One region of the Vreelandella lionensis genome, then DNA from elsewhere that is predicted to be linked to it. Evidence: riboswitches for the same ligand, from Rfam matches in the RefSeq annotation. Region 1 holds a riboswitch; each other region holds the start of a gene.
What was found. Region 1 has a riboswitch for thiamine pyrophosphate ahead of tenA (thiaminase II). Riboswitches for the same ligand answer to the same signal wherever they lie in the genome.
Positions count from the first base shown of each region.

Region 2: linked by a shared signal. The riboswitch ahead of ACIGG6_RS07580 (sodium:solute symporter family transporter) and the one ahead of tenA (thiaminase II) in region 1 are both predicted to bind thiamine pyrophosphate.
Region 3: linked by a shared signal. The riboswitch ahead of thiM (hydroxyethylthiazole kinase) and the one ahead of tenA (thiaminase II) in region 1 are both predicted to bind thiamine pyrophosphate.

Region 1 is NZ_JBITWC010000007.1:153,961-158,168, reverse strand. Features, by position in the region: gene ACIGG6_RS06295 (hypothetical protein) at 1-366, opposite strand, end outside; gene ACIGG6_RS06290 (hypothetical protein) at 509-1,465, opposite strand; TPP riboswitch at 1,812-1,966, shown strand; gene tenA (thiaminase II) at 2,048-2,716, shown strand; gene thiC (phosphomethylpyrimidine synthase ThiC) at 2,740-4,208, shown strand, end outside.
Region 2 is NZ_JBITWC010000009.1:101,561-105,768, forward strand. Features, by position in the region: gene ACIGG6_RS07565 (CoA-acylating methylmalonate-semialdehyde dehydrogenase) at 1-288, shown strand, start outside; gene ACIGG6_RS07570 (hypothetical protein) at 353-1,042, opposite strand; gene ACIGG6_RS07575 (peroxidase-related enzyme) at 1,217-1,828, shown strand; TPP riboswitch at 1,873-1,976, shown strand; gene ACIGG6_RS07580 (sodium:solute symporter family transporter) at 1,966-3,345, shown strand; gene ACIGG6_RS07585 (diguanylate cyclase domain-containing protein) at 3,421-4,208, shown strand, end outside.
Region 3 is NZ_JBITWC010000008.1:20,832-25,039, reverse strand. Features, by position in the region: gene ACIGG6_RS06450 (dioxygenase) at 1-473, opposite strand, end outside; gene thiE (thiamine phosphate synthase) at 549-1,163, opposite strand; gene thiM (hydroxyethylthiazole kinase) at 1,153-1,962, opposite strand; TPP riboswitch at 1,987-2,078, opposite strand; gene ACIGG6_RS06435 (hypothetical protein) at 2,142-2,486, opposite strand; gene ACIGG6_RS06430 (DUF2237 family protein) at 2,626-3,000, opposite strand; gene gloA (lactoylglutathione lyase) at 3,207-3,740, shown strand; gene ACIGG6_RS06420 (DUF6164 family protein) at 3,742-4,107, shown strand; gene ACIGG6_RS06415 (cupin domain-containing protein) at 4,088-4,208, opposite strand, start outside.

The sequences.
Region 1 (4,208 bases):
AAATTTGATATTTTTAGCGGAACCTTTACCGTTATTTTCGATGTGTACGTTAATAAACTGGAATGATGCTGGAGCCGGATGAAGATAGAATTCAACATTTGGGCGCAGAGCCTCACGCCTCAACTCTTCAATCTGCTCTATCTGGGCTGCTCTCAAACGCCACGTTTCCATCGCAAGAATGAACGTAAGGACAGCAATGGCCACCGTTGCAAGCGCAGCGACCCAGGATGATATCGAGTCAGCGGTCAATTCAAGCTTAGTTTGGAAGCTCAGCCCTAGAACAACTCCACCAATGAAGATCAAAGGTAAAAGCAGGACTCCAAGAAGCCCGATGGGGAGCCAAAAACCATTTTCCTTTTTCTTCATAGTGATACCTAAATCGCCGGCAATGTGATCAAGCTAACGCCTTTCTTCAGCGGCCAAAGCGTGCTGGCGTGGCTTTTGCGTTTTTTGCAAAAGGCATGACAGTATGATTTGGTCCGGCTGCAAGAATTTGTTAGGCATGTGGCTACGCAACGTGGTAGCGCTCCAGTTCTTTAACTCCGGCGATGCTTCGATTGTGGTACTCCTTTAGCCAAATAAATTTACTCAGAACCCTTAAAAGCTTTTCATGCTCCTCGCCGCCTGCGCCAAGTTTCTCCAGCGCACTATTCAATTCTTGTAGTTTACTTCTAAGAGCTTCGCAATGACGCCGAACATAATTGTCCGTAACTACTCTTTGCGCCGCAAATCTGAGAGGGTCCAAAGCTGCGGCACGGGCCACAGACTGGCTTTTCAGGTCTGATGAAGACAATGCAAAACCTATGTAGTCCAAAAATAGAATGCCATCTTGGGAATCCCTTTGAATCAACGATCTCCCCCCGTACATTGCATCTGACAAAAAATTAATTTTCTCGATTAGTTTTTTGTTCTCTTCAATATTCGGATGCAACACAATTCTCGGACTCTTCGCAATGGAGCTTTCTGCCAAGTATGCCTCAATTACACCTTCGCCTACAGCAAAGCTATCTTTGATGTAAGAGTACTTTGAAGAAATTCCACCTCTCAGAAAGATGCCTTTCTCAGTAAAGCAATTGAAGATTATCGTCTTAAGTCTCATGCAGATAATGAACAATGCATTTGCCGAATGCATAAACTTCAACTCTTCGTTCGTAAGTTTCTCTACTTCCTTAGGCTTGTACGTAATTATGATCGAATCGGAAACGAAACAACTGTCTACGTCATAGTATTCGTAAAAATTGAAATTATCTTTCTCATATCGTTCTTTAACTTCGTCACGATTCGAAAAACCCAGAATATGCTTGTTCGTTTCCATAAACTCTATGAAGGCCTCAGCATCCCTGTCAGTGCTTATGGAGCCGTTGACCTCCCTGTAACCAAGCATGTCTATGAACAAAGTCCATTGTAATAACTTCAAGTTGACCTCGACGACTGAATGCCTAACAGTGATTATACGCCCTGCCATGAAACCTCAATGAACGCGACATCACAATGACTGAGGTTTCATAGCCATCAAATTGAATCTACCTCATTGATTCTACAGCGTGCAAAGAGAATTTTGGCGATGTAGCCAAAATCCGCAGGCTTGGGCGCTTTGCTCGCCCCAACAAACTGTATTTATAAACAAAGTTATTGAGGCATCCTCCCATGAAACTGATGGAACGCGTCAAGGCAACCATGGGGGTAAGCACTCAACTACATCGTCTTTTCTTGTCATTTATTGATTGGTTGCACGGCAGGCTATCCCTTTACGCCCAATTAAATAACCTACTCTTGCATCTCCCCCACCCGCCTCCTACACTCCACCCACGAACAGCTTGACGGGGTGCCGGTGATATCCGGCTGAGATGGCGCAGGGTAGACTTTTGGCTACCGAGCGCTGGTCCCGCTGAACCTGATCCGGCTAATGCGCTGCTTTATGAATGGCGGCGCGGGTACCGGCGTAGGGATCAAGCGATGGCCGCGGCGCACCTTTACGCCACCCTTCCGTGCCATTCCCTCGATCTTTTTCGCCTGCCCTCCGGATCATTACCACCGGAGGCACACAATGGGCTACCGCTTTACCGATCTCACCACCGCTTGCCAGAACGATTGGCGCGCGTATATCGAGCACGATTTCGTGCGCCAGCTGGGCAACGCCACGCTGCCTGAGGCGTCGTTTCGCCACTACCTGAAGCAGGATTACCTGTTCTTGATCCACTTCGCCCGCGCCTACGCGCTGGCCGCCTACAAAAGCCCCACCCTGGCGGATCTGCGCCAAGCCCATGAAGGCCTGAAAGCCATTGTGGATGTGGAGCTGGGCCTGCACGTGGGCTTTTGCCAGGAGTGGGGCATCAGTGAGCAGGAGCTTGCCGAACTCCCCGAAGCCCGCGCTACGCTGGCCTACACCCGCTACGTGTTGGATACCGGCAACCGCGGCGACCTACTCGATTTACACGTAGCGCTGGCCCCGTGCCTCGTGGGCTACGGCGAAATCGCCAACTGGCTGAACGCGCAACCTTCTATCCTTCGCGGCGAGCAAAACCCGTTTGACGCCTGGATCGCCATGTACGAAGGCGAGGAGTTCCAGGCCGCCATGCAGGCGGAGCTTGCGTGGCTCGATGCCCGCTTGGCTGATGTTACGCCTGCCCGCTTTGCTGAACTCAGCAAGATTTTCCGCGATGCCACCCGCCTGGAAATCGATTTCTGGCAGATGGGCCTCGACCTTTCTGAATAATGACCAACAACAAGGAAACCGTCATGACTAAGACCGTCAAAAGCAAAACCGCGCACTTTTTAGCCGAAACCGCCCAGGTAGATGCCGCCGCCGTGGCCCCGCTGCCCGGCTCGCGCAAGGTGTACGTGGAAGGCTCGCGACCGGATATTCGCGTGCCGTTTCGGGAAATCACCCTCTCGCCCACCAAAACCAGCGGCGTGGATGAGCAGAACCCGCCGCTGCTGGTGTACGACACCTCCGGCCCCTACACTGACCCCAGCGCCAACATCGATTTGCGCCAAGGCCTGCCGGAACTGCGCCGCGCCTGGATCGAAGAGCGCAACGACACTGAATTTCTGGACGGACCTACCAGCCAGTACGGCCAGCGCCGCGCCAACGACCCCACGCTGGCTCAGCTGCGCTTTGATTTAACCCGCACCCCGCGCCGGGCAAAAGCGGGTAAAAATGTGACCCAGCTGCACTACGCCCGCCATGGCATCATCACACCGGAAATGGAGTTTATCGCCCTGCGGGAAAACCAGCGCCGCCAAGCGTTAGGCACGGCGGAAGTGGAGCGCATTCTGGGCCATCAGCATGCAGGCCAGAGCTTCGGCGCCAGCCTGCCCAAGGAGATCACGCCGGAGTTCGTGCGCGATGAGGTGGCCCGTGGCCGGGCGATCATTCCCAACAACATCAACCACCCGGAAAGCGAGCCGATGATCATTGGCCGTAACTTCCTGGTGAAGATCAACGGCAACCTGGGCAACTCGGCGGTCACGTCTTCCATTGAGGAGGAAGTGGACAAGATGACCTGGGGCATCCGCTGGGGCGCGGATACCATCATGGACCTCTCCACCGGCCAGAACATCCATGAAACCCGCGAGTGGATCATCCGCAACTCGCCGGTGCCGATTGGTACGGTGCCCATCTATCAGGCGCTGGAGAAGGTCAACGGCATTGCCGAAAACCTCACCTGGGAGATCTTCCGCGATACGCTGATCGAGCAGGCGGAACAGGGGGTGGATTACTTCACCATTCACGCGGGGGTGCTGCTGCGCTATGTGCCGCTCACCGCCAACCGCGTCACCGGCATTGTCAGCCGTGGCGGCTCCATCATGGCGAAGTGGTGCTTGTATCATCATCAGGAGAGCTTCCTGTACACCCACTTCGAGGAGATCTGCGAGATCTGCAAGCAGTACGATGTGGCGTTCTCGCTGGGCGACGGCCTGCGCCCCGGCTCCATTGTCGATGCCAACGATGAAGCGCAAATGGCGGAGCTGAAAACCCTAGGCGAGCTGACTCACATTGCGTGGAAACACGATGTGCAGGTAATGATCGAAGGCCCCGGCCACGTGCCTATGCACCTTGTGAAAGAGAACATGGATAAGCAGTTGGAGTACTGCGACGAAGCGCCCTTCTATACCCTTGGGCCGCTGGTGACGGATATCGCCCCCGGCTACGACCACATTACCTCCGGCATTGGGGCGGCGATGATTGGCTGGTTTGGCTGCGC
Region 2 (4,208 bases), on a different contig from region 1:
ATTAATGCCAACCCCAATGGCAACGGCACGTCGATTTTTACCAACTCTGGCTGGGTGGCTCGCCGGTTTGAAACGGATATCGACGTTGGCCAAATTGGTATCAATGTGCCGATTCCTGTCCCCGTTGCTTACTTCAGCTTTACCGGATCTCGGGCATCCAAGCTGGGTGACTTAGGCCCCAACGGCAAACAGGCGATTGCTTTCTGGACGCAAACTAAGACCGTCACGGCCCGTTGGTTCGAGCCTGAAAACGTCTCTAGTGGGATTAACAGCACCATTTCGTTGTAAAAGATTCATTGTTATACGTTGGGCGATGCGCCTCTTCCAAGCTAGCGGAGGAGGCGCAAGCGCGTTAAAAACGATCAAATAGTGGCAGGCTGTCGTTGAGCAGTTGCTCAATGGGGGCAAGCTGGCTTTCATGGAGCACTAGCAGGTAAGGGGCGTCGTGCTGCTCGCTTATGGGTGCCAGCAGTGCAAACTCACCCTCTTCCATGTGGAATTCATGGATTTCACGGGGGCCATGTGGGGTATCGCACTGAGAGCAACGATAACTGTCATCTTCGCCGTAAACCAGGCGGTGATACATCTTAAATAGCGTATAGAGGGCTAACCCACCATCAAACGCAGGCCAACGTGCAGGCGTCTCGACAATATCGTCTGTCAGCGTTTGGCCTTCTGCCTCGGCATCTGCGATGGCATCGGCAAGAGGGGCAGCTAAAATGGCCGTGTTATCGGCAGGCAGCGGCGCATTTTGCCGGGCGGCGGTGGTAAAGCGCTCCACGGCAGTGTGGTAGTCATCTAAGCTATGTAGCGCATAATCGGCGTGCTGCAGGTCAGATGGCTCAAAGCCTCCGTTCTCCCAGCCATGAATGACACGTAGAGTGACTTGCCCGCGCTGCATCGGGCGTGCTAGCAGCGTATGAAGCATAACGCGGATATGTAGCTGACGCTCATCCGTATCGTTTTCGAACGCACGGTAAGGGTCGGCAAAAAGCTCATGCAAACGCCCTGGCGTGTGCTCTTTAGCTTCAGAGTATGTCATGGTGGTTTCCCTGTTAGTACGCCGCTTTGCTGATAACGTACGGCTTTTATGACATGGACTTAATAAGAGTATGGTGAGCGCGAACGCGAAATGAAAGGTGCTTTAGTTAGCAATTTGTTACCAGTTAATTTAATCGCGCTATTTATATCATGAACATAACAAGAAGGTGTCAATATGTCTGCTGCTATTAGCCGTTTTAAACTTCCCGAAACGCTGGATGATGTGCCAAGCGATATTCGTGATGCGATGTTGGCTGTGCAGGAAAAAGCGGGGTTCGTGCCTAATGTGTTTCTGATGCTGGCGCATCGCCCTGAGGAGTTTCGCGCTTTTTTTGCCTATCACGATGCCCTGATGGAGCGCGACTCCGATACGCTGACCAAAGCTGAAAAGGAGATGATTGTGGTGGCTACCAGTGCCCGCAATCGCTGCTTGTACTGTGTGGTTGCCCATGGCGCGCTGGTACGCATTTACAGTAAAGACCCGTTATTGGCCGATAATATCGCCATTAACCATACCGTCGCGGGGCTAAGCGAGCGTCATCGTCTAATGCTCGATTTTGCGCTGCATAGCGCTATCGAACTAGGGGAATTTTCTCCGCACTGGCAAACCCGTTTAGAAAAAGTGGGGTTTACCTTAGATGACTGCTGGGATATTGGCGCCATTGCGGCGTTTTTTGGTATGTCGAATCGCTTGGTGACCCTAGCGGGCACGCCGCCTAATTCCGAGTTCTATCTCATGGGGCGCGTGCCGAAAAAGCCTGACGAATCGGTTCGCGAAACGCCTTAAGACTTTACTACGGCGCTGCTTTGATTGAGGATAGCGCCTTCATTCACTGTCGCCAGGGGAGCCCAAAACGGGCTGAGAATGCGCGTAACGCAGACCCTGGAACCTGATCCGGTTCGTACCGGCGGAGGAAGCGCGACATGCCATACCTAACGTCTGCTGTGTTAGGCGCAGCCCTGTGCTGCTTTGCATTTCTGGGTCTTCGGGCACGCTTTGGCGGCGGCTCGCTGGATGATTATGTCACCGCCCGCAACTCGCAAACTGCGTCCACTCTGGGGCTGTCTTTTTTAGCCTCTGGAATGGGTGCCTGGATTCTGTTTGCTCCACCTGAAATTGGTGCCTTTGTTGGCCCCGTGGCGCTGCTGGGCTATGCCTTTGGCTCGGCGCTTCCGTTTATTGTATTGGGCCTTTATGGGCCAAAAATACGCCAAGCGCTGCCAGAAGGGCGCAGCATCGCGGAGTTTGCTGAGGCGTGCTATGGCAAAAACGTTCGTCGCTTTGTGGCGATGGTATCTGTTGCTTATATGGGCTGCTTTTTAGCCGCTGAGTTAACTGCCATTGGGGCTATTACCGCGCTGCTCTCTGATGTGCCGCCTGCCGTGGTGATCATTGGCGTTGCTCTAACGACGCTGGTGTACACCGTGATGGGCGGCCTTCGCGCCAGCCTTGCGACCGACCGTTGGCAGGCATGGCTGCTGTTGGCCCTACTACTGGCGGTGGCGAGCGTAACGCTTTGGCGGCTACCGAGCATGCCCAGCGACGCCGCTTTACCCTCATTGCCAATCGGTAGCTCGCTCAGCGTGGCATTGACGCTGGTGATTGCTGTGACGGCTGCCAATTTATTCCACCAGGGCTATTGGCAGCGGGTGTGGGCGGCACAAGATGACCAAAGCCTTGGGCGTGGCGCTTGGCTAGGCGGTGGTATGACGATTCTCGTGGTGATGGTAATTGGTGGCGTGGGCATGATGGCCGCCATGAGCGGTGTCAGCTTAGGTGAGCCGCCCATGCCGTTTTTTGCGCTGTTAAGCGATGCGCCGATATGGATCACGCTGCCGTCACTGGTACTTGCCGTTACCCTGGTCACGTCTAGCGTCGACACGTTACAAAACGGGATTGCCTCGCTATGGGCCAGCGGCGACCGCCCAGATGCTTTAACCAAGGCCCGTTGGCTTACTGTCGCGATCATGGTGCCGGTGATTGTGATTGCTCTGCAGGGGCTCTCGGTGCTTCGCCTGTTCCTGATTGCCGATCTGCTGTGTGCCGCCATCGTGGTACCGGTACTGCTTGGCTTATGGCAACGCATGACGCCTATGGCTGCGATAGGCGGCGGGCTTGCTGGGCTAGTGGGCGCTGTGCTGCCGGGTTGGTTGAGCCAAGGCAGTGTTAGTGCGGGCGTGATAGCAGCCACCTTCCCCGGCAGCGTACCAACCCTTGGCCCGTTTGTTGGGGCGCTGCTGCTCTCAACTGCGGTGAGTATGATCATTGCTGGAGCCAACAAGCGCCGCGTCCTTGCCCGTTAATCAAGGCGTTAAGCAGGAAATTTCGTTTCGCGTTATGCTGGCAGGGGTCTGACTACTACTGTAGGTGCGATCGCCATGAGCCACCTGTTACCTCCTAACGAAAATGCCCGTTTGGCTGCGCTTAACGAGCTAGCACTGTTGGATACGCCGAACGAGCCTGTTTTTGATCGCATTACGCGCTTGGTAACGGTGCTACTCGGTGTGCCACAGTCAACTATCACTCTGATTGATTCCGATCGGCAGTGGTTTAAGTCGCAAGTTGGCATCAATATCTCCGAAACGCCGCGGGATGTGGCGTTTTGTGCCTACACCGTGCTGGAAGCTTCTCCGTTGGTGGTGAAAGATGCGCTGCAAGATGAGCGTTTTGCCACCAACCCTTTAGTGACTCGACCTGATGGAATACGTTTTTACGCAGGCATTCCGCTTAAAAACTCACAGGGATTGGTGCTGGGTTCGCTGTGTGCGATGGATAGCAAACCGCGGCAGTTGAGCGCTCAGGAGCAGGCCGCGTTGCAAGATTTAGCCGACATTGTGACCGGTGAGATTCACCTGCGCGAACGGCTCATTAAAGAGCAAAAAAATAGTATTGCCACCCAAAAAGCGCTCACTGAGCTTCATCAAAGCCTTGAACAGCAAATCGAGCGGCGTACTCGCGAGCTCAATTTGGTGATTGAGTCTGCCTACGATGCCTATCTGAGCATTGACGCCCAAGAGCGGGTGCTGGACTGGAACCGTGCTGCAGAGAGTATATTTGGCTGGAGTCGCAAAGAAGCTTTAACGCGCCCACTAACGGCGCTTATGTTTCCCCAAGGGCTACCCAATCAAGATGAATCTGCGCCTATTTCTTGTGAGGCGACGCGCCG
Region 3 (4,208 bases), on a different contig from region 1:
TGGGTCAAGCTCCCCGAGCCAACCACTAAAATATCCTCCTGGCGCAGCATTGCCAGCTGCTCGCCCAGGGCTATCAACTCGGTATTACTCCAACGGCTGGGAAGCGAAAGCGACACTACCGGCACGTCAGCGTCAGGGTACATCAGTGAGAGTGGCACCCAGGCACCGTGGTCCAGCCCGCGCTCCATGGGCGTGGCGCCAAGCTGCTTGGCCAGCCGTTGGGCCAGCTCAGGGTTACCAGGAGCAGGGTATTGAACCGCAAACAGCGCATCAGGAAAGCCGCCAAAATCGTGGATGGTGACAGGCTTTACGCTGCTGCTGACCTGCAAGTGTGGGGTCTCCCAGTGCGCGGAAACGACCACCACGGCCTTAGGGCGTAGGGTTTGGCCCAACTCCCGTAAAAAGTGATGGGCGGGGGTGGGCGTTAGGGCAAGCATGGGCGAGCCATGGGAAATAAATAGGCTAGGTAGCATGGGGAAAGCTCCACGGAGATGGCCTGCCAAACTCAGCCACTACGTTGGCAAAGGCGGTGAGGTGGATAAACGGACTCATCCGGCGCGAAACGCGAGAGCCGCTTGGTGTGGGTCGGACTGGCCGCAAATTGCTGAAATCACCGCGATGCCGTTCGCGCCCGCCGCACTGACTTGAGCAGCGTGTTCGGCTTTTAAGCCGCCAATCGCCACGCTGGGCAGAGGGCTGGCGCTGGCAAGCTCGGCCAAACCGTCAAAGCCAATTGGCTGAGCGTGATCCTGCTTGCTCATGGTAGTAAACACCGGCCCCAGCCCCACGTAATCCAGCAGCGCCACGGGGGCGCTTTGCAGCTGTTCCAACGTATTGATCGACAGCCCAATAATGGCCTGGTGCCCCAGTGCCTGGCGCGCCTCTTGAACGGCGGTGTCGCTCTGGCCAACGTGCAGGCCATCGGCGCGGCTGGCGATGGCGACGTTTAAGCGGTCATTAATAATCAAGGGCACACCGCTACCTTCCAGCAGTGCTTTCAGCCGTGTTGCCTGGGCAATCATGGCCTCATCGCTGGCATGCTTATCGCGCAGCTGCACCATGGTCACGCCCCCCTTCACGGCGGCTTCCACGGTCGCTTCAAGCCCCGTTTCGGCGCATAACGCAGCATCGGTGACTAAATAGAGCGAAAGATCAAACGGCATGGAGCGTCTCCAGCTGGCTAAGAGAAGAGAGATCGTCAGGGGTAAGGGCATACAGCGCATCCAGTAGCGCGACCTGAAAACTGCCCGGCCCACTGGCCTGCTGCCCCGCACGGCTTCCGGCAATGCTGAAGCACGCCAGCGCAGCCAGCGTTGCCGAAAGTGGATTGGCCTGGTTGGCGGCCAAAAAACCCGCTACCAAAGCGCTTAACCCGCAGCCCAGGGTGGTTACACGCGGCATTAGCGCGTGGCCGCCCGTTAAACGGTAGTGGTGGGTGCCATTGGTAATAAAATCGGTTTCGCCGGTCATGGCAACAATGCAGCACTGCTGCTGTGCCAGCTTGATCGCCGCTTGGGCGGCATCCTCCGTTGTGGTGGTGGCATCGACGCCGCGACCTTGGCTGGCTAAGCCAGTGAGCGCCATGACTTCCGATGCGTTGGCGCGAATGACGTTAGGCCGGTGGGCAAGCAGCGCGGTGCAGACCTGCTGACGAAAGGCGGTGGCCCCGACCGCTACTGGGTCTAACACCCACGGGGTGCCTGTTTCTTTAGCCGTGCGAGCGGCAAGCTGCATCGACTCTGCCCAAGGGGTAGAGAGCGTGCCAATGTTAATGGAGAGTGCGCCCGCTATTGCGGTGAATTCAGCCACCTCTTCAGGGGCATGCAGCATGGCAGGCGAGGCGCCCGTAGCCAGCAGCAGGTTAGCCGTGCTGTTCATCGCGACATAGTTAGTCATGCAGTGAACAAGCGGCGTGGTATCGCGCAGAGTGACGAGCATCTCGCCAAGCGGGGGGTGGGTCATAGCATCCTCCCGGCGGAGGAGGTGGTGAAAAGCACCACGACTCCCTACGCCGGCGTTATCCGGTTCAGGTTCAAAGGGTGCTTCTCAGCCGCCAAGCGGCGCCCCTGTCGTTGGGGGTACTATCCTAGCCTTGAGCGAGGCTGTAAAGCCCCAGCGCAGCCGCTACTTTTCGGTAACGATTAGCGGAAGGCGATGCGGGTGCCGTAGGTCAGCATTTCATCTGGGGTAATTGCACGGCCAGAGACACCAATCATCTCATCGCCGCACTGGTCAGCGCAGGTGAGCACGCCATGGGTAAGCCCCAACTGCCCCAGGGTATCGCGAATCTCCCCTGTGCCAAGAAAAGTACGAACGCGGCCGTGGGCATCGCTAAGATCCGACACCCCATTAGCGTGATGGAAGCGAACCTTATAGATACCGTCCATGGACTCCACTTCAACAATCGGCGAAAAGCCGTTTTGAATCGCGTGGGCTAACTGCTTCAACGTTAGGCGGTCGCCAAGCGTCATATCGATTGCGGTCATGGCACACTCCCATCGGACGCCGTCATTGGGGCATCGCTAACTAAATTGTAGAGTTATTGAAATAGAAGTGTAGAGAGGTTGCATAGAAATTCCAGTGGCTAATTTTCACCAATGAAATCGCAATAGGTAGCGGTACAGATTAATGCACCGCATCCAACGCATGCTGCTGTAGCTTAATCAGTGGAATAATCTCCAGGGTGCGCTCGTTCGTGCCGGAAAGAATCACCGGCGGTGCCAGCCCTACCTCGGCAGCTTCGGCCCAGCGGTGGGCGCATAAGCACCAGCGGTCGCCTGGGGTCAGGCCAGGAAAGCCATACTCCGGGCGAGGGGTAACCAAATCGTTTCCCTGTGCTTTAGAAAAGGCTAAAAACTCCTCAGTAACCAGCGCGCATACCGAATGCACTCCCACATCGTCAGGGCCAACGCGGCAAAACCCATCGCGGTAGAAGCCGGTTTTAGGAGAGTGGCAGCAGGGTGTTAACGGCTCACCTAGTACGTTTCGATCGCGGGACATAAAGGCTCCTTGGGTGAGGGCTGGAAATATACAACCTGCGCCCTCATAACAGGGGGAAGTAAGCAAAATGATCAATACGCAAATAGCGGTAGACAGCTTGACGCTGTTAGCAGCCTAAGCCTTGTACAAGGTAATATGTTCGTCAAAGAATTTGCGTTATATCAGCATACTTTTAATGATGCCCCAACCCGCGATAGGAGAGTTGTATGTCGTTTCAAGGTGAACAGCACCCAGGCGTTGCCCCCGTTGCCCCGCAAACTCAGGGCTTTCGTTTAAACCACACCATGCTGCGGGTCAAAGACCCGGAACGCGCTCTAGCGTTCTACTCCAAAGTGTTTGGTATGCAGGTGCTGCGCCGGCTGGACTTTGAAGAGATGCAGTTTTCGCTCTACTTCCTCGCCAACGTGGAAGCCAGCGACAGCGTGCCGGAAAATACCCAAGCCCGCACCGCCTGGACCTTTAGCCAGAAAGGCCTGTTAGAGCTGACCCACAACTGGGGCACCGAAACCCAGCAGGATTTTGTCTACCACGATGGCAACGCCGAGCCCCAGGGCTTTGGCCATATCTGCTTCAACGTGCCGGATTTAGAAGCCGCCCAGGCGTGGTTTGATGAGCACGACGTAACCTTCGTGAAGCGTGCCGACCAGGGCAAGATGAAAGACGTTATCTTCGTGAAAGACCCGGATGGCTACTGGATTGAAGTGATTCAAGCCGACCGCATGGCAGCCATGGGCGACTAAGATGGCCCATTTGCTGTTTCGGTTGCGCCATGTAACCGATGAAGAGGCCATGGAAGTCCGCCAACTGCTGGATGAGCATGGCTTTGATGTGTACGAAACCCAGGCGGGCTTTTTCCGCCTGGGGGTCGATGCCATTTGGCTGCGCAACCCTGCCCAGCGTGACGACGCAGAGGCCGCATTGGCCGAGTATCAGGCCGAACGCCAAGCTAACGCACGCCAAGCCCATGAAGAAGCGCTGGCCCGCAATGAAGCGCCAACACTCTGGCGTCGCTTAGCGGAGCACCCGTTTCAGGTAACGCTGGTCATGGTGGCGGTGGTTCTGATTGCGCTGCTCACTCTGCTGCCATTTATTGGCCTGGCGCGCTAGCCTGGGAAAGGGCGTCAGATAGGTGCCCGCGCTTAACGTACATCATCACACCGTGTTGGCCTGCACGAAGCTGCGGGGCCGCACCCGGTGGATAGCGGCAC